2 regions of the Ligilactobacillus sp. JN-6 (Y).1 genome follow, and region 2 is predicted to be linked to the other one. Evidence: predicted binding sites of a transcription regulator. Region 2 holds the regulator's gene; the other holds the start of a gene.
The links. The regulator LexA, encoded in region 2, represses DNA repair genes until DNA is damaged. The targets are predictions, from matches to a motif close to CNAACANNTGTTNG.

Region 1: AC3XNE_RS09555 (Y-family DNA polymerase) is a predicted target of LexA. The motif match lies at 11,679-11,692, and genes of this name have one in related genera.

The regions. Positions count from the first base shown of each region.
Region 1 is NZ_CM176599.1:2,045,866-2,062,525, reverse strand. Features, by position in the region: gene AC3XNE_RS09605 (NADPH-dependent oxidoreductase) at 1-579, opposite strand, end outside; gene greA (transcription elongation factor GreA) at 663-1,136, opposite strand; gene udk (uridine kinase) at 1,363-2,010, opposite strand; gene mltG (endolytic transglycosylase MltG) at 2,030-3,130, opposite strand; gene pheT (phenylalanine--tRNA ligase subunit beta) at 3,403-5,817, opposite strand; gene pheS (phenylalanine--tRNA ligase subunit alpha) at 5,827-6,873, opposite strand; T-box leader at 7,049-7,279, opposite strand; gene AC3XNE_RS09575 (winged helix-turn-helix transcriptional regulator) at 7,320-7,670, opposite strand; gene AC3XNE_RS09570 (HD domain-containing protein) at 7,773-8,282, opposite strand; gene AC3XNE_RS09565 (TrmH family RNA methyltransferase) at 8,403-9,173, opposite strand; gene AC3XNE_RS09560 (hypothetical protein) at 9,199-9,849, opposite strand; gene AC3XNE_RS09555 (Y-family DNA polymerase) at 10,369-11,667, opposite strand; gene AC3XNE_RS09550 (DNA/RNA non-specific endonuclease) at 11,949-13,193, opposite strand; tRNA gene AC3XNE_RS09545 (tRNA-Ser) at 13,498-13,585, opposite strand; gene AC3XNE_RS09540 (hypothetical protein) at 14,034-14,999, shown strand; gene AC3XNE_RS09535 (hypothetical protein) at 15,451-15,903, opposite strand; gene lepA (translation elongation factor 4) at 16,227-16,660, opposite strand, start outside.
Region 2 is NZ_CM176599.1:2,189,959-2,206,618, reverse strand. Features, by position in the region: gene folD (bifunctional methylenetetrahydrofolate dehydrogenase/methenyltetrahydrofolate cyclohydrolase FolD) at 1-757, shown strand, start outside; gene xseA (exodeoxyribonuclease VII large subunit) at 754-2,100, shown strand; gene AC3XNE_RS10290 (exodeoxyribonuclease VII small subunit) at 2,093-2,338, shown strand; gene AC3XNE_RS10285 (polyprenyl synthetase family protein) at 2,328-3,215, shown strand; gene AC3XNE_RS10280 (TlyA family RNA methyltransferase) at 3,225-4,046, shown strand; gene AC3XNE_RS10275 (arginine repressor) at 4,109-4,567, shown strand; gene recN (DNA repair protein RecN) at 4,650-6,329, shown strand; gene lexA (transcriptional repressor LexA) at 6,403-7,029, opposite strand; gene AC3XNE_RS10260 (DUF896 domain-containing protein) at 7,193-7,441, shown strand; gene AC3XNE_RS10255 (YneF family protein) at 7,653-7,880, shown strand; gene AC3XNE_RS10250 (lysophospholipid acyltransferase family protein) at 7,931-8,563, opposite strand; gene AC3XNE_RS10245 (tRNA1(Val) (adenine(37)-N6)-methyltransferase) at 8,662-9,420, shown strand; gene AC3XNE_RS10240 (GIY-YIG nuclease family protein) at 9,407-9,688, shown strand; gene AC3XNE_RS10235 (D-2-hydroxyacid dehydrogenase) at 9,807-10,805, shown strand; gene rpsB (30S ribosomal protein S2) at 11,017-11,814, shown strand; gene tsf (translation elongation factor Ts) at 11,914-12,789, shown strand; gene AC3XNE_RS10220 (hypothetical protein) at 12,834-13,841, opposite strand; gene AC3XNE_RS10215 (C69 family dipeptidase) at 13,857-15,287, opposite strand; gene lysA (diaminopimelate decarboxylase) at 15,519-16,660, shown strand, end outside.

The DNA.
Region 1 (16,660 bases), 140 kb from region 2:
CGGAGTGTAACTATATTCGTTTTCAAATATTTTGAAATCCAGTGGTATACGCGGCTTTAACTGAGGTTGTTGGTCAGGCACTCCCACCTGCAGCCCCAAAATCGGAAAAGTTAGTTGAGGAAGATTTAAAATTTCTACCATTTTTGCAGAATCATTTACGATGCTCCCCAAAAATACGGTTCCCAAGCCTAAACTTTCAGCCATATCAGCAACATTTTGTATTGCCAGTACAGTATCATCGTATGCTTGAAAAAAGACATCCGTATTATGCAGACGGCCGTCATCTTTGCCATGATGCTTCCTGATCTGTTGGTTACGATAAAGATCAACTATAAAAATAAATAAATCTCCGTTTGCACCAACATATTCTTGTTGGCAAATATTCCTGATCCTTTTCCTTTTTTCCAAATCAGTTACGTGTATTACCGAAGATTGTTGTAAAAACGACGAAGTAGCAGTCTGCCTAGCCGTTTCCATTAACAATTCAATCGTTTCTTTTGACAATGATCGATCCTTAAAGGCTCTGATCGTCCGCCTGTTTAGCAACAGATCTTTAATTTGATTATTCTTATCAGTCAACTTATTTACACTTCCTCAAGAAATTAAAAAAACAAACCATTTATAAGCAACAAATGACTTGTTTTTTATGACTTTAAAACTATTTATTTCACTTCAACGATCTTAACTGACATTTTCCCAGCTGGTGTTTCGATCTCAACTTGTTCGCCTAATTTATGTCCGATCAAGCCCTTAGCGATCGGGGAATCATTTGAGATCTTACCTTCAAATGGATCAGCTTCAGCAGCACCAACTATCTGGTACGTTTCAGGCTCATCATCATCTTCTTGAAAAGTAACTTCTTTACCAACAGCAACCTCATTTTTATCAATTGATTCACTGTCGATGATCTCGGCATAGTTTAACATGTGGTCAATTTCTTTGATCCGCCCTTCAACGAAGGATTGTTCATCTTTCGCTGATTCATATTCAGAATTTTCTGACAAATCGCCAAAAGAACGTGCAACTTTAATACGATCAATGACTTCTGACCTTTTGTTCGTTTTTAAATCTTCTAATTCTGCTTCTAACTTATTTTTACCTTCCAATGTCATTGGAAATGTCTTTTCTTCAGCCATTCTAAAAATCCCTTCAATTCAAAATTTTATAATTATTCTTATTGTTTTTAAAACCTACTGTACCACTTATCTTAAACGTTGGTATCCAACGCCTAAATTAGTATAACAAAAATATATCCTAATTCAATTTAAAATATTTTGCAAGTCTAACAATCTCAGTACAGACTATCATTAAAAGAAAACACAAACCGCAAATTGCATGCCGTTTGTGCACTTGGTCGCTTTTTTACTTTTGGGCCTCACGAATGATATCCCTAATTTTTGTTACTAGAAGGTCGATCGCCACTTTATTTTCTCCACCCTCGGGAACAATAACGTCTGCATAGCGCTTAGTTGGTTCTATAAATTGATGATACATTGGTTTAACAGTCTTCAGATATTGGTCGATCACTGATTGCAATGAACGGCCACGTTCTTTCATATCCCGTTGGATCCGACGAATGATCCGGATATCATCGTCAGTATCAACAAAAACCTTAATGTCCAGCAAATCACGCAATGTCGGATCACTTAAAACAAAGATCCCTTCTAAAATGATGACTTCGCGTGGATCTACTCGCTCAGTCATATCACTACGAGTAAAAGTTGAATAATCATACATAGGTTTATCGATTGATTCCCAGTGTGCTAATTTTGATAACTGGTCGATCAATAGATCAGTATCAAAAGCCGCAGGATGATCGTAATTAACCGCTCGTCTTTCGTCAAGGCTCATATCACTTTGATCGCGGTAATAAGAATCTTGTTCCAACATGAGTATCGAATGCCCATGCAACTGATCAAATATTGCGTGAGAAACAGAGGTTTTTCCGCTACCAGAACCGCCAGTAACACCAATAATAATTGGCCTTTCTTTTGTATTTTTTTCTGTCATTTCGTGTAGAGCTCCTATCCTAGTTATTTTTGTTTTCTATTTTAGAGATTATCTCTTGGTGTTGCTGATAAGTTTGGGAATAATATACTTTACCAGTTTTTGTATCAGCAAAGAAATATAAGTAATCCTTATCTTTATCTTGTGGAGATAATACAGCTTTAATAGAAGCTATACTAGGATTATTGAACGGACCGGGCCCAACACCTTCATTTTTATATAGATTATACGGAGAGTCTACCTTTAAATCTTTGTATGTCACTGTCTCTTTATGTTTGTTCAGCGCATAGAGAACGGAGATATCTGTTTGTAACTTCATATCTTCATCTAAACGATTTTCAAAAACGCCAGCGATCTTAGCACGATCTTTATCACTATCGCCTTCACGTTCAACTAGAGAGGCCAATGTCATGACTTTTTGTACGTTTTGTTTTTGTTTCTTGATCTGTGAATAATATGGTCTCATTTCTTGGTCAGTTTTTGAAACCATCTCTTCAACTAACTGCTTTAATGTTGTTTTTTTAGTAACCGTATATGTTGCTGGATATAAATATCCTTCTAAGCGGTAACGAACTTTCTTAGCATTAGCAGCAGATGAAAGCAAGTCAGGATACTTCTTTTGCAGGTCACTAATAAACTGCTCATCATTCAACAACTCCAAAAAATCTTTTTGCGAGAAACGGGTGCTTTGTTGAACGACCTTCCCGATCGTCTCTGCAGTAACACCTTCTCTGATCAATACGCGACCCGAATTTAATGGTTCGCGTGAACCACCCTTTTGCAAGTCATGTGCAATTGTATTCAAAGTCATTGACGGTTTTAGCTCATAATATCCAGCTTTAAAATTAGCAATTTTCTTTGATTTAACGTAATAATCAAACACAAAACCACTTTTGACGACCTTTTTTTCTTCCAAGATCGAGCCGATCTGCTTGCTGGTACTACCAACTGGAACTTTGACTTCTATCCTTTTATTAGATCCCGGTGCCAATGGCTTTAAACCAGATTTAAAGTAGCTGTAGCCCGAAACCGCTACAACTACCAACAACACAACTATGATCGATACCACAGTCCAAATCACACGTGATGCTAAAGTATTTTTTTTGCCTTTCGAATCCAACATTTAACCTCCTAGAAAAACTCTCCAAACTAGTATACCAAACGTAGGGCCTAATGTATATAGTCCTTGATTTAGCACCATTTTGTTTTTTGTTTTATTTTTCAGAATTGGAGCTGATCCTTTGTTTGCCAAAAAACCACAGTCATTTTAGTGAGATTATATCAAGATGCTGATACACCTTAACAAATACACACCAAAACCCGCGGTTTCATAAACAATATACAAGGCGCAATAAATTAATATTTTAAAGTTTTGTTAAATTATTCACTACTCAATTAACGTACAGTAACTTCTAATTCTTTCTGCAATTTTGTAATAGCCTTATCAAATTCAACAGTCACATCTTCGTCCTTTAAGGTAGCATTTTTATCCTGATAAACGAGTGTGTAAGCTAAAGATTTGAACCCTTTAGTAATATGTTCGCCTTGGTAATGATCAAACAAATAAACATCAACCAAATGCTGACCACCATTGGACCAGATAGAACTCAAGATCTGCTGGTTTGTAATTTCATTAGGAACAGCTAAAGCAACGTCCCGTGTGATCGTTGGATATTTTGAAATTTCCTGATATATTAGGTCATTTTTAGGAGCAGCAATGATTTTTTCGAGGTCTAATTCAAAAACATAAGTCCGTTTCAACTTATATTCTTTGGCCAAGCCGGGATGAAGTTCACCAACAAACCCCAGCTTTTCATCATTCAAATAAATGTCTGCGGTCCGCCCTGGGTGCATTTCTTCATGTTGGGCAGTTGCTGTAAAGCGGCCCCCTCGGGTAATACCTATAGAAGAGAGTAAGAAAGTTATGATACCTTTAGTCAAATAAAAATCAACCGGCTTTTTGTCTTCGTTCCAAGTAGCTTCATGGAACAGCCCGGTAAGTGCGCCAGCCACATGTTCAACTTCACGAGGCTTGTCATGACCTTCATCTCTAAAGAAAACACGACCTTGTTCGTACAAAGCAACATTTTCCACTTTACGTGCACTATTATATGCAAGATCATCCAGTAATCCACTAAGGAGATTCATTCTCAGTGTAGTATGATCAGAACTCATTGGAAAATCGAGCTCCGTTTGTACCGCTGGCTCCATTGCGAAACGCTGCGCTTTTTTAGGAGTCGTTAGCCCATACGAGATAGCCTGATCAAGTCCCGCACTTTCCAGTAAGCTACGCGTATCTCGAATTACTTGTTGAACTTTAGTATATTTACCAGGAGTGGCTTTTCCTTCCGGTAATGTGGCCGGCAGGTTATCATACCCGTACAAACGAGCTACTTCTTCGACTAAGTCTGCATCGATCTGGATATCCCATCTTCTAACGGGAACCTCAACAATGTAAGTCTCATCATCTTCAACCACTCCAAAGTCGAGTCTAGCAAAAATTTGTTTAACTTCTTGTGAACTCAAATCTGTTCCTAAAACGTGATTGATCCGGTTCAGTGAAATTTTTACTTTTTTAGAGCTTTGATCTGCACGTTCTTCACCAGCAACACCCGCTACGACTTGGCCATCTCCCAATTGTGCGATCAACTGAGCTGCGCTATCCAAAGCTTGCCTGACAGTTGCCACGTTGATCCCACGTTCGAAGCGCAGTGATGCTTCAGAATGTAATTTTTCTTTCCGAGCAGTTTTACGGATTCGGTGGCCGTCAAAAACAGCAGATTCTAGTGCGATCGTCTGTGAGTCTCTATCGATCTGTGTATTTTCGCCGCCCATTGTACCTGCCAATGCGACTGGAACACTACCGTTGGTGATCACAATATCATCAGTATTTAACTCACGTTTCTCACCATCTAGAGTCGTGATCTCCTCACCCGCCTCAGCAAGCCGGACTACGATTCTTTTGGTCTTTAATTTGTTGTAGTCGAATGAATGTAATGGCTGTCCGTAATCCATTAAAATATAGTTAGTGACATCGACAACATTATTGACTGGTCGAATGCCCGCATTCCATAACCGTTTTTGCAACCAAAGTGGACTTTCTGTTACCTTAACATCCTTAATGATCCTCATCAGATAGGTTGGAGCTAGCTCTTCTGGAGCTTCAGCCGTTAAATAATCAGAAACATCACTTTCACTCGTTTCGGAAAAATTCGGTTGTGGGAAAGTTACTTTCCTATCGTATAGGGCTGCAACTTCATTTGCGACTCCACGAATACTTAAGAGATCAGCACGGTTAGGTGTTATATCAATATCGATCACATCTTCATTCATTCCAAGATAAGAAAAGATCGCTTCTCCTGGGACTGCATCGTCCGGCAAAATATAGATCCCATCAGCGTATTGTTTAGGGACAACACTATCAGAAAAGCCGATCTCTTGTAATGAACAGATCATACCCATTGAAACTTCACCGCGCATTTTCGACTTTTTGATTTTATTGTGGCCTGCGATCCATGAGTTTGGAAGAGCAACGATCACATTTTGGCCGCTCGCTACATTGGGGGCTCCACATACGATCTGATAAGGTTCTTCTTCACCAACATCGACTTGACAAATTTTCAAATGATCTGAGTTAGTATGAGAGACTAAATTGTTGATATGCCCAACCACAATTTTCTTTTGCCCTTCTTCTAACCGTGATACATCATCAATTTCTACGGCGCTCAATTCTATCTTATTAGCCAAAGAATTTGCGTCAATGTCATCAACTGGCACATATTCATTCAACCATTTCTTTGAAACTTTCATTAAGATGACCTAACCTTTCTGCGAAAATTGTTCGAGGAACCGAACATCATTGAGATAAAACTCACGGATATCATTCACTCCGTATTTCAGCATGGCAAACCTGTCTGGCCCTAAGCCAAAAGCAAAACCGCCATATTCTTCTGGATCGATCCCAGCCATTTTTAAAACATTGGGATGGACCATCCCTGCTCCAAGAGTTTCTATCCAACCTGTATATTTGCAAACTGAACATCCTTTACCACCACACTTGAAGCAAGAAACATCTACTTCTGCAGAAGGCTCTGTGAACGGAAAGTAGCTTGGACGCATCCTGATCTCACGTCCTTCGCCAAATAAATGTTGGGCTAATTGTTGCAGTGTTCCTTTTAAATCAGCCATTGTTACATGCTTATCAATAACTAGACCTTCAACTTGATGAAATTGATGTGAGTGAGTAGCATCATCGGTATCGCGACGGTAGACTTTTCCAGGTGAGATCATTTTCAGCGGGCCCTTAGAAAAATCATGTTTTTCCATAGTTCTAGCCTGAACTGGAGATGTCTGGGTACGCATTAATATTGAATTTGTAATGTAAAATGTATCCTGCATATCTCTTGCCGGATGATCCTTAGGTAAATTTAACATTTCAAAGTTATAATGGTCTTCTTCGACCTCTGGGCCATCAACAACTTGATAACCCATGCCCAAAAACAACTTCTCAATTTGGTTGATAACTTGTTCAAGCACATGTGGTTGTCCTTGTTTTACGGGTGTACCAGGCAAAGTCACATCAATTTTTTCTTTTTCTAGTTTGACAGCAGTCCGTTCGATCTCTAATTCATCACGTCGTTGCGCAATGGCTTCACTGAGCTCATCCCGAACTTTATTTGCAAAACTGCCAACTTTAGGACGTTCTTCTGCAGGTAAGTCACGCATGCCACGCAAGACCTCCGTGATCGGTCCTTTTTTGCCTAATAGGTGCACACGGATATCATTGACCTTCTTGGCATCCGGAGCAGACTTTATCTCTGTTAAACCTTTATCCTTGAGTTCTTCAAGTTTATTTTTTAGATTCATTATTTTTCCTTCCTTAAAATTATTAAGATCGTCAATTCAAATAACAGCAAAGCAGGTTTACCAGCCGGTTAAAAAATGTCCAGCATTCCTACTGATGAGACCAAAAAAGAACCACTTAAACTGCTATTTTTATTTACTAATATTTGTTCGGAAAACGAAAAAGCCCCGTCCCTGAAAAAGGGACGAGGCTTCGCGGTACCACCCTTGTTTTATTATTAATAACAGCTAATAACAACACTTGGAGCTTGATAACGATCAGTACCGACCGTGACACTTTTCGCCAAAATATAGCTCCCAGTGCCAACTCAGGAAGTGAACTTCAACTATTTCCCAACAAAACGTTCTCAGTTAACCGTTTCTTCCTGTGATGGGCAAGTAGCTTACTTTTTTCCGTCTTCGTTTCAAATATTATTACCAGTTTACCTTTATTAAAAATGATAGTCAAGTTAGTCTGTACAATCTGCTAAAGTATACCATTTTTCTGCCCAGTCGTGGACTTGACCAATAATTCCGGCCAAATCTTCACCTTGCTCGGTCAGTTGGTAAACATCACGACAACTATCCTCCAACGGACTTTTAGTAACTAATCCTTCGCTTTCCAGTTCCTTTAAGCGTTCAACTAAGACACGGTCACTACACTTATCAACTTTATTAGCAATGTCTTTGAAGCGTTGTGGGCCTTCAGATAATAATACGTCAATGATCAGCCCATTCCATTTCTTACCAAGAATCCCAAAGGTTTTTTCAAAACGCGGACACAGCTCATAATCGCTATCCTTTTTGACTTCTACTGCCATAACGATCCACCTCCAAGCAAAAATCATCAAAATTAATTACAGTAAACAAAAAGCCCGCATTAGTAACATTCGAGCTTTCTAGCATCTGTTTCAATTTTACTCCTATTTACTTACTTTTGCAAAGCTTAATCGTTGCCTTAGATCTCCTTCAACCTTATCGGCTAAATGTCCACCATATTCAGAAGATGCAGAGTATTTATCGACTGCTGTGACAATAAAACCTTCAGGATATTTAGGAGGGCAAACAGTTGCACCCCACATATGCTTGATAATAATATCCTTTTCTAATGGACTAAGGTCTGTAATTTTTTCAGCATTTTTTAAAGCGATCCGCGGATGGATCCACGCATGGGTACCACGATCAAATTTAGTAGTCCGCCAGTCATAATAAAATAAATCATGCAATAACCCTGCACGAGCAGTAGCTCTTGCATTCAAATGTAGTTTTTTAGCGATCCGATAGCTGGTATAAGAAACATTAATGCAATGATCCAGGCGCGTAGTAGCATGATGTTGCTCATATTCAGAAAGTTTTTGAACCGCTGGCTCTTGCAACAATTCACCCACATAACTCATATATTCGGGATCTTGTTTCCATTTGACATTCATCATATTCGTCAAATTACCTCACTTAATTATTTTATTGATTTTCATGACCTAATCATAGTCTGGTAACCTTCAACTTGCAAATCATAACCGCTAAAAATAACAATGTTAAGCTATTCTTAATATTCAAGATCTTAACGCAAACATTAAAATACCAGCCGCCATAGCTACATTCAAAGATTCAGCCTGCCCTTTAAGCGGAATGTATAGATTCATAGAGGTTTGCCCTAATATTTCTTGACTCGCGCCATTTCCTTCATTTCCCATCACTAAAGCAAAGTCTTCATGCTGACCAACTTCATCATAGCTTCGAGCTTGTTCATTGAGCTCACTGCCGAAAACTGGAAAATGATTCTTTTTAAATGCCGTTATCCATGCTGATAAGTCACCTTCTAAGACTTCTATATGAAACTGACTTCCCTGCATCGAACGCACAAGTTTGGGCTGATAAATATCAACAGAGCCTTCACTTAATACCACGCCCTTAAAGCCGGCAGCATCTGCTGTTCTTACCATCGTGCCAACATTACCAGGATCTTGGATCGTGTCTAAAAAAAGCCAGGCGCCAGACATTTTTTGGGGTACCATTTCTTTTGTTTCATCGATAGCAACTACGCCAAATATCCCTTGTGGACTTGGAGTCGCACTCAACTGTTGAGCAACTTCGTCTGAAATTTCATATATATCGACTTCTTCAGGCAAACTTTGTTGCTGAGTTTGCGCCAAAGCATCTGAAGTAACCATTATTTCACTGATACATTCGTGTGCTTTTAGAGCTTCATCTAGTAAATGCCACCCCTCCAGCACATATTTACCCTGCTTTTTTCTACCCTTTTTTGTTTGTAATTTTTTCCATGTTTTTACTGTCTGGTTACCAGTTGATTGAATATATTTCATTTTATCTTCTCACTTTTAAGATATTTTAAGACAACTTCTTTGTAAAGCGCAAAACTGCACATTGTTTACCGTTCAAGTCTTTCTGAGTGCCGGTAATTACTTGGAGTTGATAGGTTTTAGTAACTTCTTTGATTAATTTTGTATCTGCAGCCGTTTCTTCAGCCGTTAGCAAAATTGCAGTGACAGAATTATTTTCTTCTGCATAAAAAGAGCGATATGTTTTAGCTTGGATCTTACTTAGCGCTAGATCGCCAGCAAAGAAATGCGCACTGATCCTAGCAGCAGCTTCAACACAATTTGTTGCAGTGTCAAGTAGGTCATCCTCATTTCGAAACGACATACCTGGATTATGGAAAATAAAAGCTAGCCCGCGCTTTGAAAAAGGCGCACAATCTAAAAGACGGATCCTCCCACTATCCTGATCATCCTTTGAATACAGTAATAAGTATAAACAACTTAATTCCATGTTGCGCCCGCGCATATTTAGCAAAGGTTCGATGTCATTTAATAAATTTAATTTACCCTCTTGCTTTAGTTGTCGATAAGAGATAATTTCTATTCTCAACGATGGATCCTGTATTTTGTTTTCAACAGACTTTGCGATATGTTTTTCAATATTTTTACTCATATAAAGTTCATATACCACATTGCCAACAGCTTGATACTTAATATTCACGATAGGTCACCCCTCACTCATTCCTATACTAATTATACAACGTAAAAGACCATCGCGTATATGCTTCTGTCTTTTTAACTTTAGTAGATCGAATCTACAAAAAAAACCTACTCCAATACTGGAGCAAGGCCTTAGGGGTTGTATTAATTTGTTTAGGGGGACAAATTAAATAGTTGTCAATAAAAGCAGTGCCTTTAATGTCAACGCAATAATTATAGCATAACGAAAATTCAACAACAACCCTTTTCAAAAAATGAATATTAAAAATTTATGATGAAGATCAGCACAAAAAAATCCTGTCATAATAAGCGACAGGAAGAACAGATATATAATATGTGCATAGTCACCGAAACAGCTGAATTATGTGATAGTTAGTAATAAATTGCTAAAAAGTTTGTGTTCCTGCAATTGACTATGCAAGTAGTATATAATTTTCTTCAGAAAAAGTCTATTACAAATACATTTCTTTTTGTTTACATTTCCAACAACCACCTGCTTTCAAAAATTATCTTTCACGGTTTAAGTGTAAGAATTACCTCCGTTATGACCACCCACCAGACCAGAACGTTCTAACATGGTCCCACCATGTTGCAAACTATGACCGAAGAACAACGCACTTGTACCAAATTTATTTCTTATTTGGTCTAACGTTTTTTCCAGCATTACATGCTTTTCTTGTTTTTTTACAGAAGTAAATAAATTCAGTTGCAAATCTTGTGTAGCGAGCAGCTTGCCATAACTGACCGCAATATTTCTAACAGTTTCTCCCTCCCAGTTTTTTCTAAATAACCTTAATAGATAACGGTTTAAAATACGGTTGTCACTGGTAGGATCAACCTTTACTTGTTGGGAAAAACCATTTCTGCCTGTTTTTTCAGCTGAAGAGTATGAATAACCAATGCTTAAACTGACACACATCGTCTGCTTATGCCTTTTTCTCAAACGAGCTGCAACTTGTTCGCCAATTTCTTGGATAACGACCTCGATCTCGTCTTGCTTGCGATAATCTCTTGGTAATACTTGTGAATTTCCTAAGCTGTCGTTTTTGACCCTGACCGGTTTTTCTAAGTCAGTCCGATCGATCCCCCAAGCTAACGCCAAAAGTTGTGTTCCTATTATCCCCATTTCTTCCTTTAACATATATGGAGTAGCATGGGCTAGATCTTTCATTGAATAAATCCCCATTTTATGCAAATGCTTTTCAGTCCTGCTCCCAATGCTCCACACATCTGACAACTTAGTGATCGGCCAAATTTTTTCGGCATAATCAGCATAACTTAGTCTTCCGATCAAGTTAGGAGAATGCTTGGCAAATAGATCTAGTGCTAATTTAGCTTGGAGTGGATTCTCTCCAATACCAACAGTAGTGTACAATCCTAACTGTGCACGAACAGTTGCTTGGATCTGTTTAGCAACCTCTATGGGGTTATTGCCAAACAACTGCCATGAATAAGTCAAGTCAAGGATCGTTTCATCAATAGAATACGGGACACAATCGATACCTTGGGTATAATGTCGAAAAATTTCATTGATCTCAAGATTCTTTTCAATGTACAAGTTCATGCGCGGAGGCACTATCAACAGGTCATCATCTTTCGGCAGATCACGCTGGCGACTAACATTGCTGATCCCATACATTTTTTTAGCGACTGGCGAAGCAGCCAAAATAAGCCCCCCATTGGTATTTTCCTGTTCGGATAATACAACTACGGGAGCCTCTAGTGGATCAAGCCCTCTCTGTGCGCATTCAACACTAGCATAAAAAGATTTATTATCTATTAGAAAGAAAACACCGTGTGGCTCATTTGAATAATCCATGATTGTCCCTCCGAACGTTTGTTCCTAATAACCATTATAGGAACCTTTGTTCGGAATGTAAATAGTAAATATCTCCAAATCCTTATTGTATTTCACAAATGACCATTAAAAAGACAAGCTGTAGTAAAACTTCAGCAAGCTAGCACTAACGAGCACCAAGTTTATATCACAAACTATCTATGTGAACTTGCTATTTGATAGACTGAGCCTCCTGTTTCATTTAGAGTAAAAAAAGCCCACAATAGACCGTGGACTTTAACTACCGTTGAAAGTTAATTTTTCTATGCTGGAGGGTTACATACTTTGCATGGTTGTAATCCTCGTGCTTTAGCATCTTTCAGTGTAGTCGAAGTAAAATTTCCTCGACCATGAGGATGCGTGTGGTATTTATCTCCTGTAGGAGTTACATATACTCGTACGTTTTGTTGATCATTTTGCTGATTTTGTTGCTGGTTTTCTGCACTTTGTTGTTCTTGACTACTACTATTAGCCTTTGGTTTAGAATAATTAGAAGCTCTCCTTGCCTGGACCGCGCCGGAAACGTTGCTTGAACCATCAGAATAATTTAGTTTAACACCGTCTTGCACATTAAAAATGAAAACATTAAACGATATTTGGTTATCACCAACGGACCTGGCCATCATATGTACTCCTCGAGCTAACAATTCGTTGCCACGAAATACTGGAGTAACCGAGTATCTAACATAATTAGTACTACTCTGCTCAAGATATGCCTTGGTATCCATCTCAAAACGCAACATTTCGGGACTATTTAATTGCCGTGTACCAGTGATCAAATTCTTCCAATTATCATTTTCAGCGGATAACGCCCAACCAATCAAATGGGACCTATTATAAAGGTAGCCACTTGATATTCGTTTATTCTTCCAACCAGTAGGAGTCACATCAGAAATACTTTCACGTTCTTCACCAGAGCGTGGCATTGTTGCTTGACTCAACATTGCTTCAGCAGAAGTAGCACGATTCAAACTATCAAGTTCACCATATTTTTCCCACGACCCATTCTTAGTAGACATATCAGCCTGGCTAAACGTCGGTATTCCATTATTAACATTGATAGTTTGGGTTCCTTGGTACTCTAAAGTCGCAAGGTTTTTATTTGCTGCACGGTTTTGCTGTCGCACTCTACTTTGAGCCTGTTTTTTTGCCAACCGTGTCTGCTTACGCGAATCCTGTTTCTTTGATCCCTGCTGCTTGTCAGGCTCTTGCCGTTTTTGCTCAGCTTTTTTTGCTTTCTCGGACGTTCGTGGTACAGAAGTTTTCCCTTTTCTGACTGTCTTTTTGGTTTTTTGGAGCTTTTTCTGTGAAGATACCTGCTCATTTTTTTCTCCACTATCTGCTTTTTCAGGTTCTTCAGGAGTCAGCATTCCAAATATGAAAAAAGATAAGATCGAGGTCACAAGTACTGCCCATTTAATTTTCCCCCTACGCCTCTTTTTGCTAAACAGACAAAAAACAAAATAGAATAAGGCTCCAAGTGCTATTAACATAAAAAAAGTATCCATTAAATTTCCCCTCCTAAAAACTTAACTACTAACTTTAGCGGCTTATTAAATAACTTGGTGTGTCAAATTATTTAACATTTCATATAAACCCTTAAGTTATTAGCTCTTAACTTCATACTAATGATAGCATTAATGAGCCCGCGCAGGGATTTTAGGCACTCGATAAAAAACGCTCAGACATTTTTCGTGCACCATTTGTGCACATGACCTACTATTTTTATTGTTTTTAACGGTAAGTCAAAAATAAAAAGCCTTTAGAATAGGTATTCCAAGGCTTCTACAGTGGTTCTATTTTATACTAAAAAGGAGAGTACAGGATTTGAACCTGCGCGCCGGTATTAGCCGGTTCGCCGGATTTCGAGTCCGGTGCATTACCACTCTGCCAACTCTCCACAACAAAAATAATTATACCAAACATTAAACATTATGACAATATAAATTTAATGTGATCTGTATATGTCGCTTAAAAATACCCATCCTTCCAGCAAGGATGGGTTTAAAACTATGTGCACTACCGAAGCAGCAATGAAGATAAATCTTCAGGCGCGTGACCTTATGTCTAGTATTATGATAAGGTAATTTATGTTCTTAGTCAACTCAAGACGTAAGGAAAAATTTATACTTTTTGCTAATTCATTATATTTTCAGCAAAAAATTTCAGTACTTTCTTTAGATAGCACAACTTTTATTGACTTTAGAAATAGCATAAAATGTGCTAACATATACCATACGTTCTGTATTTAGTGTCGTATCCCTCAGTTATAAAAATTAGGAAGTGAAATTTTGGTTAAACATAAAATACCCTCCATAACCTTGTCTTTCTGTATAAGTTCCTTGGTAATGTTTTTCTTCTTACCCATGTTTGAGCCAAATATAAACGCAGCCAGCAGTGAGGCGAACAGTATTGTCAGCCAAGAATCTTCAGAGTCACAGAGTGATGGATCCCAAGAGAATGATGACATTCAAAATTCGGAAACGTCTGAAACAATAACATCTGAAAGTGAAGAAAATGGTAATGGATCTGATCAAAGTACCTCTGAGAACAGCTCAGGACTATCTGAGACCAGCTCAACAAGCTCCAGCTCTGCATCAGGTTCATTTTCTAGTTCATCTTCTGAAAGCGAACCTTCTAACTCATCTTCTGAAAGCGAGTCTACTAGTTCGTCTATTGACTCCAGTTCCAGTTCGAATTCTGATTCCAGTTCAAATTCTGATTCCAGCTCTGGATCTACTGGTTCTGAGAATAGTTCAACTGAAACTTCATCTGAAAATAGTTCAAATGGATCTGCTTCAAGTGAAAATAATTCATCCGCTGAAAATCAAGCACCAGCAGCTAATTCTAGTTCGGGAAGCGGCCCAAGTTCAAGTGCTGATTCGGTCAGAAACGCCCCCCTACGACCAAGTAGAAATAGTCAAAAAACTCAGACAAGTTCATCTACTTCGGTCTCGGAAACCGATAAGACTTCAATAGGCTCCCAAAATAATGAAGTTAGAAAAATAACTGACACTTATAGTAAGGCACAAAATTTAGCTGCTGGAAATTATAACAATAATTCAAGCTCTGACAAAAACCCCGAACAAAGTGAAAAGCCGGATGCCAATATCGTTGATTTCACAAATGGATCGACCGCCTATGCACCACCTTCTTCAACTATATTGAAAGATGACTCACACTTTACTTTAAATTCGTTCTTGTATTTTGCCGCCGTCTTTTTGATAATATTGATATATACTTTCTATGCAGAAATTCAAGACAGTCGCAAATATAAAATTGAAAATCACTCACACGAAAACAGGCGCAGATAAAAAGGTATTAGATTAAAATTACTACCCTTGTGCATTTTCCGTTTGTGTTAACAATGTCTATATCCTCCCACTGCTTCTTGCAAAATGTTTGTTTGCTGCTAGGGGTTTTGGAAGGTCGTAGTGGGAAACGAAATGTGGCTAAAAATTGGTAGGAATTATAACCGCAAATGCAAATATAGTTAAAAGTCGGAGGAAGTTTTAACCGCAACGCAAAAAGCGGTCAGAACTTAGCCAAAGTTATAACTACAAATTCAAAAGCGGTTAAAAGTCAGTATAAGTTATAATCGCAAATGCAAAAGCAGTTAGACGTCGGTCAAAGTTATACCCGCAAAATAATTCAGACAAAACTGGTAACATTCACGAAAACAATTTAGTGATGATGCCAAAAAAGCAGTGTAACGGAAAATATAAAATTCCATTACACTGCTTTTTACTGTTACAGCAACGCTTTTTATTGATTCCTTACTCCAACTCTCTCGAACTGAGAACCAAAAAATAAATTGATCATTTGAAAATGACCAAAATTCTCCTCTAATTCATCTAGCGAAACATTGCCTTCCTGTGGTTTTGTTTCAATAGAAAATTGCGGATCAATATGAAACGCATATTTTTGAATCTGCATTAATTCCGGATGAAACATTAGATTGACCGCAAAACTTCTTTGATTTTGCTGCTCATTTTTAGGAAAATCAAGCCATAATTTAAAGCGCGTGAACTTCCCTTCATGAAACTTAATATCAAGTGTTTTAAGGAATTCATAGTCAACATAATTATAGCTGTGTCCGCTAACAAATTCTTCGTTGATACCGACAAACTTTGGAAGTTTGATTTTTAGGACATACAGATAACTGTTATTTTTATCTACTCCCAAAAAATTGTTTGCGCTAAGTTGATATACTGCCATACAAAAATCCTCTCTCAATATGCTGGTATTCATCCTATCAATCTTGCACGAATAATTCAAATAAAAATTACTTTTTGTAAGTGTATCCATTTACACAACAACTACAATTATCCAAATCAAAATAAAATCTTTATGTAAAAAGGAGGATAAAGTGATTCTAAAATCACTTTATCCTTAAACAGTTATAGAAATCAGGTGGTCTTCACCACCCACCTCATTTTATTATGTCCCCTTGTCTAGTCAAACACCCTTTTGCGATTCTTAACTATAATTTAGATTGCCGTTGAAGGCCGACCCGTGTCCAACCTAGCTAAGAACAAACTTTAATTACTTTCATCTTCAGATTGCAAAACAGCCATGAATGCTTCTTGTGGGATCTGAACGGTACCGACATCTTTCATGCGTTTCTTCCCACGCTTTTGTTTCTCCAACAATTTAGCTCTTCTATCGGGATCACCAGTGTGAATACGCGATGTTACATCCTTACGATAAGCCTTGATATTTGTCCGCGCGATGATCTTAGATCCCGTTGCTGCTTGAATCGGGATCTCAAAGTTTTGCCGCGGGATAATTTCTTTAAGCTTTTTAGTGATCACACGTGCACGTTCCTGAGCAAACTGTTTATGGGAAATAAAGCTCAAAGCATCTACCTTGCTACCGTTTAACAAAATATCGATCTTGACCAGATCACTCGGCTGCTCTTGGTCAAATTCATAATCCAATGAAGCATAGCCACGTGTATTTGATTTTAACTTAT
Region 2 (16,660 bases):
GACATTAGCAGTTTTGATGATCGGAGATGACCCTGCCAGTCAAATTTACTTTCGAAGTAAGAAAAAGCTTGCTGCTAAGGTAGGTATTGATGTTTATGATGGAGTTTTGCCCGCAAACTCCTCGGAACATGACGTTATCAAACTGATTGAAGGTTGTAATGAAAATGAAGCTGTACATGGTATTTTAGTTGAATTGCCGCTTCCAAAACACTTAAGTGAAAAGAAGATAATGGGTGCGATCTGCCCGGCAAAAGATGTTGATGGTTCTCACCCCTACAATATCGGCAGGTTATTTATGGATGAGCCAGGGCCTATCCCTTGCACACCAGCAGGGATCATGGCCTTGTTTAATGAATATCGGATCAAAGTTGCTGGTAAACATGTTGTAATAATTGGTCGTAGCAATATAGTAGGTCGCCCGTTAGCAGCCATGTTACTTAATGCTGATGCAACTGTTACTATTACCCATAGCAAGACTAACAATTTAGTCGAGATCACCAGGGAAGCGGACATTTTGGTAGTCGCGGCTGGACGGCCAGAGATGATCACAGCAAAATACATCAAACCCGGTGCGGTAGTTGTTGATGTGGGGATCAATCGGACACAGACAGGAAAAACTGTCGGTGACGTTGATCAAAGTGATGTGGTAAGGTCAGCCGGCTTTATGACCCCAGTACCCGGTGGTGTTGGACCGATGACTAGTGTAATGCTAATGCAACAAACAATTGAATTTGCAGCAAAGGAGTTGAAAATTTGACTACGGATAAATACTTGACTGTTACAGCTTTGACACGTTATTTGCATAGAAAGTTTACAGTTGATCCATACTTGCAAAAAGTTTTTCTAACAGGGGAAATTTCAAATTTTCGTTTACGAACTAGACATCAATATTTTAGTATCAAAGATGATAATGCTAAAATCAGTGCAGTCATGTTTCAGTCTAATTTCAAACGCGTAAAATTTACTCCTGAAGAGGGGATGAAGGTTTTGGTCGTGGGTCGGATAGACCTTTACGAACCAAATGGTACATATCAGATAAACGTTGAAAGCATGCAACCTGATGGTGTGGGTGCTTTGTATGAAGCGTATGAGCAATTAAAAAAGAAACTTGCTGCCGAAGGGTTATTTGCTGTTGAAAAAAAAGCGATCACACGTTTTCCGAAAAAAATAGCTGTTGTTACTAGCCCTTCTGGTGCTGTTATTCGTGATATTATAACGACAGTTAAACGACGGTATCCGATCGTGCAGCTAGTCTTATTTCCAGCCGTAGTTCAAGGCGAGCAGGCAGCGGATTCTTTGGTCGGTAGGTTAAAAGAGGTTGCTCAGCATGACGACTTTGATACGGTGATCATTGGGCGTGGTGGAGGCTCGATCGAGGATCTGTGGCCATTTAATGAGGAAAAAGTAGCTCGGACCATGGCGGCTATTCAAATCCCTGTTATTTCTTCCGTGGGTCATGAGACAGACACCACGATCGCTGATCTGGTTGCTGACTTGCGAGCACCGACCCCAACGGCAGCGGCAGAGTTAGCCACACCTGTTCGTTCGGATGAAGTCTTAAAAATAAAGCAACAAAGATTACGGTTGATCCAGGCAATGAAGACAGTTTTGGATCGTAACGAACGTCAAGTAGCTCGTCAGACTGAATCTTATATTTTTAAAACACCTGGTCGCTTATATGAAGGCTATCTGCAAAAACTTGATTTTTTAAACTCTAAACTTGCGTCGACTTTTAAGCAAAGATTATCTCAGAGTCAAAGAGAGCAATTGAAGTTAAATGGTCGTTTGAAGATGGTAGATCCTGAACCCCACATTGAGAGGTTAGAAGCTGACTTGTCCGCAAATAAACAGCAATTAAAACGCAATATGCAGCGCTATTTGTCTAAGCGTAGGAATGAACTCGCACAAGCTGCTGGTAAGCTGAATGCATTGAGTCCCTTATCTATTTTGGGACGTGGTTATTCTTATGTCAGTAATGATGGAAAGATCGCTAAGAGTGTGAATGACTTGAAGATAGATGATAAAGTGCTTTTGCATCTGGCAGATGGGACAGCTGATGCACGTATTATAGCTACTAAGGAGGAGAAAGTTAATGACTGAAGAAAAAAAAGAACAAACTTTTGAAGAAAATTTAGACGAATTGGAAAAAATCGTTTCTAAATTAGAACAAGGCGATGTTCCTTTAGAGGAAGCATTAGATTCTTTTCAAAAGGGAGTTAAACTTAGTAAAGAATTACAAAGTACTTTAGAACATGCTGAAAAAACTTTAACAAAAGTGATCGATGAAAATGGTGAAGAACAAGTCTTTGAGCAGGAGCAAGATAATAATGGTCAATAATACTATTTCTAGCCTGCAGGCAAATGAGATCAGTGAATTAAATCGGCAAATGACTAGCCATTTGGAGTCGTTAACTAGTCAGGATACCTTACGTGCGGCGATGAACTATTCTGTTATGGCTGGGGGTAAGAGGATCAGACCGTTGATCGTTTTTGCCACATGTGCCAGCTTTCAAAGTCCGATCTCTGAGAGTGCATATGCTGTTGCGGGTAGCCTTGAATTCATTCATACGTATTCTTTGATCCACGATGACCTTCCTGAAATGGATAACGATGATCTGAGAAGGGGGAAACCCACTAATCATAAAGTTTATGGCCAGGCCATGGCGGTTTTGGCTGGTGATGCCTTATTAACAGAAGCGTTTGCGTGGTTAGCACAAGCTAAAGTCTCAACGTCTGCTAATTTAAAATTGGTCGAGAAGCTAGCGCAGGCGGCTGGTCCGACGGGGATGATTGCTGGCCAGGCTCGTGATATCGAGAGTGAGGGGCAACGATTATCTTTGCAACAACTGAAGACATTACATGCTGGCAAAACCGGTGCTTTGGTCCAGTATGCATTCGAAGCAGGTGGTATCTTAGCAGGAGTTTCGGAGCAGCAAAACCGTTTATTGCGACAGTTTGGTTCGTTTTTTGGCTTAGCATTTCAAATTTATGATGATATTTTGGATGAGACATCGACTGCTGAAGAAATGGGTAAAGCTGTTCATAAAGATCGCTTTGAACACAAAAATACTTATCCCAGTTTATTAGGGCTTGATGGTGCTAAACAAGCACTCAATGAGACACTGGCAAAAGCTAAAGATGTTTTAGAGCAATTGAAAAACTTAGATGTGCGACCAGAATTATTTGACGAATTACTAGGGTATTTTAAAATATAAGGTAGGAAAATGAAGAAAGAAAGAATCGATGTATTATTAGTACAAAAGGGCTTGTTTGACAGTCGTGAACAGGCAAAAAGAGCCGTGATGGCCGGTGAGATATTAGGCGAAAACGAGGAACGGTTAGATAAACCTGGGATGAAGATCGATCCTGCAGTGAACCTACATTTTAAAGGTACAAAAATGCCGTATGTTAGTCGTGGCGGTTTAAAGTTAGCCAAAGCTTTAAGGGTTTTTAATATTGACTTGACCGGAAGGACGGTCTTAGACATCGGTTCTTCTACTGGCGGTTTTACTGATGTGGCTTTACAAAATCACGCACGGTTGAGTTATGCTTTAGATGTCGGGACTAACCAACTTGTGTGGAAATTACGTCAAGATAAGCGTGTTGTCGTAATGGAAAATACTAACTTTCGTTACAGTAAGTTGGCAGACTTTAAGAAAGGACAACCAGATTTTGCTTCGATCGATGTATCGTTCATTTCATTACGTTTGATATTGCCAACACTGCATGAGATCTTAAAAACGGGTAAAGACGTTGTTGCATTGATCAAGCCGCAATTTGAGGCTGGCAGAGAAAAAGTCGGTAAACATGGGATCGTGAGAGACGAACAAACGCATTTGGAAGTTTTGACTGCTATCTTAGAGTTTGCGAGAAAAAGTGGTTATAATGTTAATGCATTGGATTTTTCCCCCATTACTGGAGGGATGGGGAATATTGAATTTATTGTACATTTAGTAGCGTGTCCTGAAGGTGAGCAGGGAAAAGACCTCTCGCAAGATCTACTGGTTGAGGTAGTAAAAAAGGCTCATCAAACATTACTGCATTAATTTTTTGAATTTTTAACTGTCATGGGGGCAGAATTATTTGAAGTGTGGGGTAAGTGGATAATATGAAGAAACATGAACGACATAAATTGTTAAAACAATTATTAGTAGAAAATACGGTCTATCGGCAAGAAGACTTGGTTGAACTTCTGGCTAACCGTGGTGTTGAAGTTACCCAAGCAACCATCTCACGAGATATTAAACAGTTGCAATTGATCAAAGTTCCTTTAAACGATGGCAGTTATCGCTACACTCTACCATCTGAAAAGGAAGTGGACACAGCTGTTAAATTAAAAAAGACATTACAAGATGTGTATGTTAGCTCAGATGTTCATGGTGAAATGTGTGTATTAAAAGTCCAGCCCGGTAATGGCCCGACTGTTTCTAGTCTGATCGAACAAATGAACTATGCCGAAATTTTTGCATGTATCAGCGATGATGACACGATCATGGTCTTTAATCGTTCGCAACAAGGGGCAAGTAAAGTTCAAACAGATTTGGAAAAGATGGCCAGTGAAAATTAGAGTGGAGAGCCACTTGATTAAAAAATGCTCGCTTGTCTACATAGTATAGATAAAAATTAGGTTTCATTGGAGGCGAAAGCGTTTGTTAAGTAGTTTAACTATTAAAGATTTCGCAATTATAGATAAAATTCAAATAGACTTTCAACCTAAAATGACGGTATTAACTGGTGAAACTGGGGCAGGAAAATCAATAGTGATCGACGCTTTAGGATTGTTAGCCGGAGGACGGGGCTCATCTGATTATATCAGAAAAGGTAAGAAAAAGGCCTTATTACAAGCGCTCTTTATTTTGCCCGTAGATGCAGCCGCCTACAAAATATTAGATGAAGTTGGTATCAGTTACGATAACAGCGGCTTGATCTTACAGCGTGAATTGTACCGTAATGGGCACAATATTTGTCGCATCAACGGAGAATTAGTCAATTTGGCGAATATGAGACGGGTCGGAGAGACCTTGATCGATATCCATGGGCAAAATGAACATCAGGAATTAATGCGTCCAGAAAGGCATTTATCCTTACTAGACAGTTTTGCAGATCAGCAATTACACACACTGAAAAATAGTTATCAGGAATGCTATCAGCAATACCGGCAGGCTAAGAACAGTCTGGAAAAGAAAGAAAAAAATGAAAATGACTGGGCACAACGCCTTGATATGTTACAATTTCAAGTTCAAGAAATAGAAACGGCTCAACTGCGACCGGAAGAAGAAGAACAGCTTGCTGAAGAAAAGGAACAGTTGGATAATTATCAGGCTATTCATGATGCTTTAGAAAACAGCTATCAGTTATTATCTGGTGAAGAGATCGATGCATTGGGACAGGTTGGTTCAGTAATGGAGCAAATGCAACATGTTTCTGAACTTTCTTCTGATTTAGAGCAAATCAGCCAACGTATTGCAGATGCTTATTATGGTTTATCCGATTCAGTGCGAGACATTTCAAATCAATTGGCAACTATGGAGTGGGATGAGGGCCGTCTAGACCAGATCGAGCAGCGTTTAGAAGAGATCCATCAGTTAAAAAGGAAATATGGGAATTCTATTCCAGAAATTTTAACTTATTATCAAAAAATCAAAACTGAATTAAAAGACATGCAGGAAACAGATGCAGATTCAGACGAATTAAAGCAACATGTGGATGAGTTGTTTAATAAGTCTAAGAAAATCGCACGGCAACTTACCAGTCAAAGAAAAAAAACTGCAGTCCAGCTGGAAAAGGCTGTTCATGAACAATTAAAAGCTTTGTATATGGAAAAGGCCGTTTTTTCAGTCAAGTTTTTGTCCCAGCAAAATGATCAACTTAACTTTGAGGGAATGGATCAAGTCGAATTTTATATTCAAACTAATCCCGGTGAATCGATGGGTCCATTGTCGCGGATCGCGTCTGGTGGTGAACTGTCGCGGATCATGTTAGCGTTGAAAACTATTTTTGCGCAGCAACAAGGTGTCACGAGTATTATTTTTGATGAGGTCGATACAGGTGTTAGCGGTCGTGTAGCGCAGGCGATCGCTGAAAAGATCAGTGTGATCGCCAAAGGTTCTCAAGTTTTATGTATTACACATTTGCCACAAGTTGCTGCTGTTAGTGACCATCATTATTTAGTTACCAAGCAGTTTCAAAAGGGGCGCACAGAAACAAAAGTTAAGAAATTGAGGCAGTCTGCTAAAGTTGAAGAACTTGCCAGGATGCTTGCAGGCACTGAGATCACGGATCTTGCGCGTGAACATGCTGCGGAATTGTTAAAGATGGGCCATTCTTAAAACAAAAGGGCTATTGCATTTAAAAAATCCAAGTAGTCTAAACAAAATAAGATTACTTGGATTTTTTTGTTTTTTAGCTGATAAAGTTACGGTATAAACCGACAACTTTGCCGAGAACGGTCACAGAATCTAAAATGATCGGAGCCATTGTGTCATTTTCAGGTTGGAGTCGGAAATGATCCTTTTCTTTGAAGAATCGTTTACAAGTTGCTTCGTTTTCATCAGTCATAGCGATGATGATATCTCCGTTGTCCGCAGAGCGTTGTTGTCTGACGATCACTTCGTCACCATCAAGGATCCCGATATTGATCATGCTTTCTCCTCTGACAGTCAACATGAAGAGATCTTGAGCAGAATCATAATTAGGTGGTAGGGGGAAATAATCCGTCGTTTCTTGAACTGTTAAAATGGGATTACCAGCTGTAACAGTACCGAGAACAGGTATTTTAGTAGTTTTTTCACCGATACCAAGTGCCTGCATCCCGGCAGTCGTTATTTCAAGAGCACGTGGCTTGGTTGGGTCTTTACGTATATAGCCTCGTTTTTCTAAACGTGCAATGTGTCCATGGACAGTTGATGTTGAAGAGAGATCGACCGCTTCACCGATCTCACGGACAGTAGGTGGGTAACCTTTCTCATGTACACATTCGTAGATGAATTTTAACACGGAGATTTGTCGTTCTTCGATTAATTTGGACATCACGAACACCTCATTTAATTTTTATAGTCTAAGCGTATCACATTACGTATGCCATTTCAAACTAATGTTCGGATGAAATACTTGAGTTTTTGCTATTAATTGTTTAACATAGTGTGTATCATAATTGAAGCAAATTTTTATAAGAGAAGAGGTAGTATAAGACATGGCTAATGGTATCCCACAAAACCTGTTGGATAGGATCAATGAACTAGCTCATAAGAAAAAGGAAAGTGGCTTAACCAAAGAAGAACAAGAAGAACAACAACGTTTACGTTCAACCTATTTAAGTAAGTTTCGTGAAAATTTTCGCAGTCAGCTCGAAATGACACAAGTTTATGACAAAAAAGGCAAAGAGGTCACACCAGAGAAAGTCAAAAACATCCAAAGAAAACGTGGTTTACGTGACGATTAAAATTGTTGCTGGTTAGGCTTGTGCGGCCCTTATTCAAGTTAAGTATTTGCGAAGTTACCAGCCCCTATAGTGTTAGCTTTTGATAATAAGCGAAGTCTGATGGTTGCAGCGCTGAAAAAGGGACAGGAATTTATTCGCCCCCTTTATTTTTTTCAGTTAATTGTGTAAACTTAATTAGGTAAACAAAAGTAAAGGAAGGGAGTAATTGATAATGTCCACACCAGTATGGATCGTAATAGTCATTATCGCCTTGATCGTAGGGCTCGTAGGTGGTTTTTATGGTGCTCGTAAGTACATGGAAAGCTATTTACAAAAGAACCCGCCAATCAATGAACAAATGTTACGACAAATGATGTTACAGATGGGTCAAAAGCCTTCAGAAAAGAAACTTAATCAAATGATGACATCTATGAAAGCTAACTACGGGAAGAAAAAATAAAATCATTTTTACTAAAAAAGCCGGGTAATGACCCGACTTTTTATTTATCGTTATTTATCTGAATGTTTTGATACGTCAACGTATTTAAAGTTGGGATCGATCTCTTGGTCCAATTTTTCAAATGCTGTCTCAATTCGACTCAGCAGTTCATTTTGATATTCAGTGGTCATTTTTGCTTTGCGATCAAGATAGATCGGATCACCAAACGCAACAGTAACGCGTTTACGTGAAAAAAGGGATTTTAGGGAGAGTGGGCCTTGATAGACTGTTGGCACGATCGGTACTCCTGACAGTTTAGCGATCAAAGTAACGCCACCTTTCATATCTTGAGAATGGCGGGTCCCAGAAGGGAACATGATCAATGAAACATCACGTTTACGCAACCATTTAACGGGGGCCTTGACTGCCGATGGGCCAGGATGGGAACGATCAACTGGGAAAGCATTGGCGTGGTTTAGGATAAAACGTAGTATTGGGTTTTTGTATAACTCTTTTTTAGCCATGAAGGAAAATGGTTTTGGAGAAGCGGCCAAAGCAAAATAGATCATATCGAACCAGGCACGGTGGGGCCCAACTACAATATAATTTCCCTTGGGGAGTTTTTCCTTGTTAAGATAGTGGCTGTTGCCATTGATAATGGCAAGAACTATTCGAGCTACGACCCGAATAAATGAATAGAACATCGCAGTGACATTCCTTTCTAAAATAGTATTATTACAAATAATATTACATATTTATTATAAAAGTTGCAAGTTTCGTTGGAAGAAAGAAAGTGATAAAAATGAAAATTGACCCACGATTGAAAAGTGGAGAAAGGGTAGATGAACTTTATGCTAATGAGATTAAGATCATTCAAAGTGCGGATGTTTTTTCTTTTTCTTTAGATGCGGTCTTATTGGCTGATTTTGCTCGTCCAGTGTTGAAACAAAAGGGGCAGATCGTTGATCTTTGTTCAGGTAACGGAGCAGTTGGCTTGTTTTTGACTAAAAAAACGCGGGCACATATCACCCAAGTCGAAGTCCAAACACGCTTAGCGGATATGGCAAAACGTAGTGCGGTATTAAATGATCTGGCTGACCAGATTTCAGTTTTGAATATGGATCTTAAAGATCTGTTACAAGAAATTAAGAAAGATTCGGTTGATACAATAACATGTAATCCGCCATATTTTGCAGATCGACCGACTAGTAAGAAAAACCCTAATCCTTACTTAGCAATAGCGCGGCATGAAAGTACCGCGTCCCTGGCAGACATCATTATGCTTATTAGCGGTCTTCTAAAAATGGGGGGCAAGATGTTTATGGTTCATCGCCCAGAAAGGTTGCAAGAAATTTTTAATTTATTGCAACGTAATAGGATGGTCCCTAAAAGGATCCGCTTAGTATATCCTAAAAAGACTCGCGAAGCTAATATGGTTTTGATCGAAGCAATTAAAGATGGTCGACCTGGGGGCTTAAGATTTGTTCCGCCTGTAGTTGTTTATGACGAGCAAGATCAATATTTGTCAGAAGTAAGAAGGGTTTTGTATGGACAAAAATAACCAGTATTTTTTTTACGTATTATTATGCGCTGACAAAACTTTTTACGGCGGGTTTACTACTGATCTAAAGCGTCGTTTGGATGAGCATAATTCAGGAGTCGGGGCAAAATATACGCGGGTCCGTAGACCAGTCAAAATGATCTATCATGAAAGATTTGTTAGCAAGTCATTGGCTTTAAAGGCTGAATATGCCTTTAAACATCAGTCGCGGTCTAAAAAGGAAAGCTTTTTGCTGGAACATGGTGTTGACCTAGAAGGTAGTAAGTAGCAAAAAAGCTTAAGAAATTTACTTTTATGTGGTAATGGCATCTTGTGTCACGTATAATATTTAACATGTTGTATTTCTAATAAATACGATTATCAAAATTTAGAGGAGTCTTATTACTATGAAAATGATCGCGTTTTCTGTACGAGATGATGAAGAAAAATTTTTTAAAGAATGGTCCGCTCAAAATAATATTCAAGTTGATTTGATCAAAGATCCTTTAACAGACCAGACTATGAATAAGATTGCCGGCCATGATGCTATTTTAGCCTTGCAAACAGGAAGTTTTCCCGCTTCTATGTTTAGTAGAGCTAAGGAAAAAGGCATCAAAGTTTTTTCGCTCCGAAACGTCGGTGTTGACAATGTTGACCTTAAAGCAGCTACAGATAATGATATTGCAGTAACTAATGTCCCTGCGTATTCACCGACAGCAATCGCTGAATTTTCCGTGACTTTATTATTGCAATTGCTTAGAAAAGTTGAAACTTTCAGAAAACGAAGCGTAAATCAGGATTTTCGATGGGCAGGTAATGTTGGTCAGGAGATCCATGATAAGACGGTCGGAGTGATCGGTACGGGACGGATCGGCAAAGCAGCTATTTCTATTTATCGTGGTTTCGGTGCGAAGATCTTAGCTTATGATCCTTTTCCAGATCCCAAATTAGCCACTGAGGGTATCTATGTTGATACCAAAGAAGAATTGTATCATCGTGCTGATATTATTACTTTACACATGCCTGCTTCATTAAAAGATAAACACATGGTCGATGCACAGGCTATTTCAGAAATGAAAGATGGTGTTTACTTGATCAACACTGCGCGTGGGCTTTTGGTAGATACAAAAGCCCTGATCGCTGGTATTCGGAGTGGCAAGGTCGCTGGTGCTGGTTTGGATACGTATGAAAATGAAAGTCCGTTGTTTAATCATGACCTTAGAGGTAAGAAAATCGAGGATCCTTTATTCAATGATTTACGGTCATTAGAAAATGTGCTCGTAACACCGCATGTTGCTTTTTATACAGATACTGCTGCCCAAAACATGGTGCAACTTTCTTTAAACAATGCAAAATCGGTTATTGAAACAGGCACAAGTGATTCGATCGTCAATGTTGTTCAATGATCTCGTACAAATATTGTGTGTACAGTTGGTAAATAATTTGGACAAGCATCTTAAATTTTATTGCAATTAGCAACGTAATCATTTACAATGAAACAAGTGCCTTTTTGGCGCTTAATTCACACCTTGCATGCTGGGTAAGTGGTGCTTAGCTACTAAGTTCTTGCCAAATGAATGCAGGGGAGGAAAAAACTATATTTGGAGGTATTTAGTAATGGCAGTTATTACTATGAAACAATTGCTTGAAGCTGGTGTTCATTTTGGACATCAAACACGTCGTTGGAACCCTAAGATGAAGAAGTATATCTTTACAGAACGTAATGGTATCTACATCATCGATTTGCAAAAGACCGTTAAGTTGATCGATAAGGCTTATAACTTTATGAAAGAAACGGCTGAAAATGATGGTGTTATTCTTTTCGTTGGTACAAAGAAACAAGCACAAGACTCGATCGAAGAAGAAGCAACTCGTGCAGGTCAATACTACGTTAACCATCGTTGGTTAGGTGGCACTTTGACTAACTGGGATACTATCCAGTCACGTATCAAACGCTTGAAAGACTTAAAGAAAATGTCAGAAGATGGCACTTTTGATATTTTGCCTAAGAAGGAAGCAGCTCAGTTGACCAAGGAAATGGAAAAACTTGAGAAATTCCTTGGCGGTATTGAAGATATGCCTCATCTTCCAGATGCAGTCTTTATCGTTGATCCACGTAAAGAAAGAATTGCTGTTAAGGAAGCTCAAAAATTGAACATTCCAATCGTTGCCATGGTCGATACAAACGCTGATCCTGATGAGATCGACGTTAAGATCCCATCAAACGATGACGCTATTCGTGCCGTACGTTTGATCACATCCAAGATGGCAGATGCTATCATCGAAGCAAATCAGGGCGAAGAAAATGAACAAGTTACCGAAGAAACATTCGGCAAAAAAGATGAAAAAGTAGATTCCATCGAAGATATCGTTGAAGCTGTTGAAGGCAACAATGATCACAAAGATGCTGAATAGTTAATTTCAACTTAGGCTGTCTTAGATGTTGGGTAAGTTTGCCTAATGGTCTGAGGCAGCTTTTTTAAAGAAAATATTTAATAAGGAGGCCATTGAGTTATGGCAAAAATTTCTGCTTCTCAAGTAAAAGAATTACGTGATAAAACAGGTGTCGGTATGATGGACGCTAAAAAAGCATTAGTTGCAACAGAAGGTGACTCTGCAAAGGCAATTGACTTTTTACGTGAAAAAGGTATGGCAAAAGCTGCTAAAAAGACCGATCGTGTTGCTGCTGAAGGATTAGCTAATGTTGTCGTTTCAGGTAATACTGGTGTTATCGTTGAAGTTAATGCAGAAACAGACTTCGTTGCACAAAATGCTCAGTTCAAGGACCTCGTTCAGCATATTGGCGAAGTTATCTTGGAAAACAAGCCCGCTGATGTTGAAGCTGCATTGGCAGTGAAAACTGACAAAGGTACTTTGAATGATGAACTGATCGAAGCAACTCAAGTTATTGGTGAAAAGATCAGTTTACGTCGTTTCCAGATCGTTGAAAAAGAGGATAGCGATAACTTTGGGGCATACTTGCATATGGGTGGTTCAATCGCTACTTTAGTAGTCGTAGCCGGTGCTGATGAACAGACAGCTAAGGACGTGGCTATGCATGTTGCTGCTATCAATCCGCAGTACGTGAACCGCGAACAAGTTCCAGAAGAACAAGTTGCCCATGAAAAAGAAGTTTTGACTGAAGAAGCTAAAAACGAAGGCAAGCCAGAAAAAATCATCGAAAAGATGGTCAGCGGCCGGTTGAACAAATACTTTGCTGAAATCACATTGGATGATCAAGACTTCGTTAAAGATTCAGATCAGACTGTTGCTAAATATGTTGCATCTAAAAACGGTAAGGTCAAGAGTTTCATTCGTTTCCAAGTTGGTGAAGGGATCGAAAAGAAGCAAGAAGATTTTGTTTCAGACGTTATGAACCAAATCAAATAACAAAAAAGGAAAGCTTGCGAGCTTTCCTTTTTTGTTGCTTATTTTTAAATCTTTAAGTCTAAAGGACGCAACCACTTTTGCGGGATCGAACGATTTTGCGCTAGGCTGCGATCCTCTTTCATGATCACTTGTCTAGCTGCAACATATGAAACGAATTCGTTTAAGTCGGCTTGCGAAAGTGCACAAAGATTTTTTTGATAGATCAAACCAATAATATCAACAGAGTTGGGGTGAAGCAAAGCTGGATCTAAAAAGGTAGTGAACTTTTTTAATTGCTGACTTTGTTCGATCTGAACAACGATGCTCTGGGCCTGATTTGGCAACTTAGTTGCACTAAAGAACTCGTCAAAAGGATAAAAGGCTTGCAGCAGCTGCAAGTAATTTTTATCCCAAATGATTGGCCGATCGTTTTGTTTTGCCGTTTTATCGTAGCGATGTAAGCGTTCCGGATCAAAGGGCGACAGCAAGGCCGTCAAAGGTTGGTCTGGCGGATTTTTAGAAATAAATTTTTGTAACATTTCTTGCATACCATTTTCCGACAGAACATTTTTTTGTCCTGGAAAAGATGCGATTTTTGAGCCTAAAACCAAAGTATCCACTTGTTTTTCACGAAAAGCTTTCTTCCATTTTTTAATGCGCTTTTTGTGATTACCACGACTGTAAAATGAATCACAGTACCCTAGAGAACCTTGATGACTTTGAGCTGTAAGAGCCAAACTTCCAAATTGACCATCATCATTTGAAAAAGCGAAGATTTGGATATCTCCCAATTTTGTAGGAAAATTATAAGGTAAGATTTTTAGATCTGCTTGAACGTGTTGTAATAGACCAACCTTGATCAACTTTTGAATTAATTTGAAAAGCTCAAATGACATAAAGATCGGACTGGCATTAGAATAATTGGCAAGCAGATCTAAAGTGTCGAAGTCAAGATGAGTCAGTATCACATAATCATGACTTTCTAGATCAGTAGCATTTTGCCAGATAGGGTCACAAAGGATCCTGGTCGTCTTTGAATTCAAAGCCAAATAATTGTTAGGCAAATGATTCACCACCCTTAATAAAGTTTACAAATTTGCATCAGTTTGGAAGTTTAAGACTGATAGATCAGTTGAAGCACTAACCAGTTCACTGATCAGTCCCTGCATTTTGTCTAGGGCTAATTGCTGCATTTTGATGCTTTGCTGGGTCAGATATTCCGTACGACTTGTGCTACTTAGAGTTAATGCTTTACGATCGCTTTCATGCAATAAATTACTGAGTGAGATATTCGTATCTTTTTGGGCATCCTTTAAGAAGCCTTGGAGTTCAGTATAATGGCCATCAACTAGGACACCAACAAGTTTATAGACCCAATATGCCGAATCACTGCTATATTTTTGTTGACCAACTTTATATGCTGAATGAATATCTGTTGTACCAGCATAAGTAGGGACAAAGACGCTTTCGGCTGTCACACCCATTGCGAGCCAATGAATACCAGCTATTTCAACCGGTAGGTCTGGTCGGATCTGCAAAATATGTGATTCTTGTGTTTTTGCGAGACTGATCGGTCTGAACTTTTGTTTTTGCTCCTCAGTTCCAAATCCTAGCGGATCATAAGGAGTGTCTTGAAAATGTGAACCTAAGACATATTTAAAATCATCAAGATCTAATAACCTGTCTGCTTTTCGAATAAAGGGCAGCTCTTGACTCATAGGATCTTGCTTTATTTCTGGGTTGAATATTTTTTGACCATACCATACACGCGGCGTACTGTAGATCTCATCTGAAAGATCACGGGTACCAAAAATATTTCTAAAATTAAAACTGCTGGGTTGCGGGTTCAGGTGATTTTCAGAAACAAACATCCGGATATTTTCAGCATACATAAAATCGTCCGTTTGTGAAAAATCAACTTCTTGAATCGCTAGTTGGTTAGCAACTACTGCGTATGAATCATCTGGTATGCGTTGCGCGACCCACTGATGGCCACTACCGCTTTCTAAATACCAAACTTCTTCATGATCGGAAAACAAGATACCGTTACTTTCACTGCTACCGTAGTTTTCTATTAACTTACCTAGGCGAGCAACTCCTTCACGCGCCGTGTGAATATACGGTAAAACGACTGTCAGCATCGCTTCTTCACTTATACCATCTTTAACGAGGGGGTCATACCCTAAGACACGTTCATTCGCATAGGCACTTTCTGTGGCACTCATGGCAACACCGTATTCATTGATCCCATCTTCTTCGAAAACACCAAATTTATCTGTCCATTCAGGAGTTGCAGAATATTTGGCACGGACCTTCGGCAAAGGAAGTCTGAAACCATTGTCCGGCGAAACAAATTCTTGAGGATCCGTATATTCTTTGTGTAAGTGGATCTTCATATTTTTTGGCCAGGCACTTTTTGAGTCTTCATTTCTTGCAATAATTGTTGATCCATCGATCGTTGCTTTTTTACCGGCTAAAATGCTGGTACAAGCAGAAAAATCATCTTTATTAAATGGCATTATTTTCTCCTTTGTTACTTAATATGAAAATGTTTTGAAAAAATAACAAGACATTTACAGTTACAGCTATTTTATCATAAAGTTACTTGTTGTAAGTTAACGAAGCGCTATTTTTTGGACTTAAGTAGTTTGTGTAGTGTTATATATTGCTTTTTTACGTGACTTTAAGTATGATACAGAATAAAGAAATTAATGGATTTAAATATTCTATAAGTGGTGGAGGTCCTTTATTTGCCTGATAACTTACAAACAAATCAAGCTGGTCATGTACAAATTGGTGGGGTAGACACCTTAGAGTTAGCGAAAGAGTATGGTACACCAGTGATCGCCTATGATACGGGGATCATCAAACAAAAGATTTCTTCTTTTAAACAGGCTTTTGTCAATGCTGGAGTCAAGCATCGGATCGTGTATGCCAGCAAAGCTTTTTCTTCCCTAGCGATGTATCGTCTCTTAGCAAGGGAAGGAGCGGGTTGTGATGTTGTTTCTGGCGGCGAATTATATGCGGCTCTAAAAGGTGGGATGGACCCGGAAATGATCGAATTTCATGGTAATAACAAGACACCTGCAGAATTAGAGTATGCTGTTCAAAAAAATGTTGGTTGCATTGTAGTCGACAACTTTCATGAAATTGAACTTTTGCGGGCAATTTGTGCACGGCAAAATACATCGGTTCGAGTCAGTTTACGTGTAGCACCTGGTATCGAAGCCGAAACGCATAAATATATTTCAACGGGGCAATCCAACTCTAAATTCGGCTTTGATTTAGATTCAGGGCAAGCAAAGACAGCTCTGAAACTTCTGCTAAAAGCTAAAAATCTAGAAGTTTTTGGTGTTCATTGCCATATCGGCTCGCAAATTTTTGCGGTCGCCGGTTTTGAAATGGCAGCTGTTAAAATGATTCAACTCTTGAGACAATGGAAAGAAGAGTTGAATTTTGAAGCCCGAGTTTTAAACTTGGGTGGTGGTTTTGGAATAAAATATTCAGAGGCAGACCAACCTTTGCGACCTGCAGAGTTTGTCGAAGCGATCATACAAACCGTTCGAACTGAAGCACAAAAAAACGAGCTAGCATTGCCTGAGATCTGGGTCGAGCCTGGGCGATCTTTGGTCGGTGAAGCTGGGACTACACTTTATCGAACAGGTTCTAATAAAAGCGTTCCTGGGATCTGCAACTTTATTGCGGTTGACGGTGGCATGGGTGATAATATTCGTCCGGCACTGTATGGGGCCAAATACACCGCTTTTTTAGCTAAAGATCCGTATGCCCCACGGACTCAAACAGCTACTGTTGTTGGGAAATACTGTGAATCTGGTGATGTTTTGGTTGCTGACCAGGCCTTGCCAGAAATTCAGGCTGGTGATATTTTAGC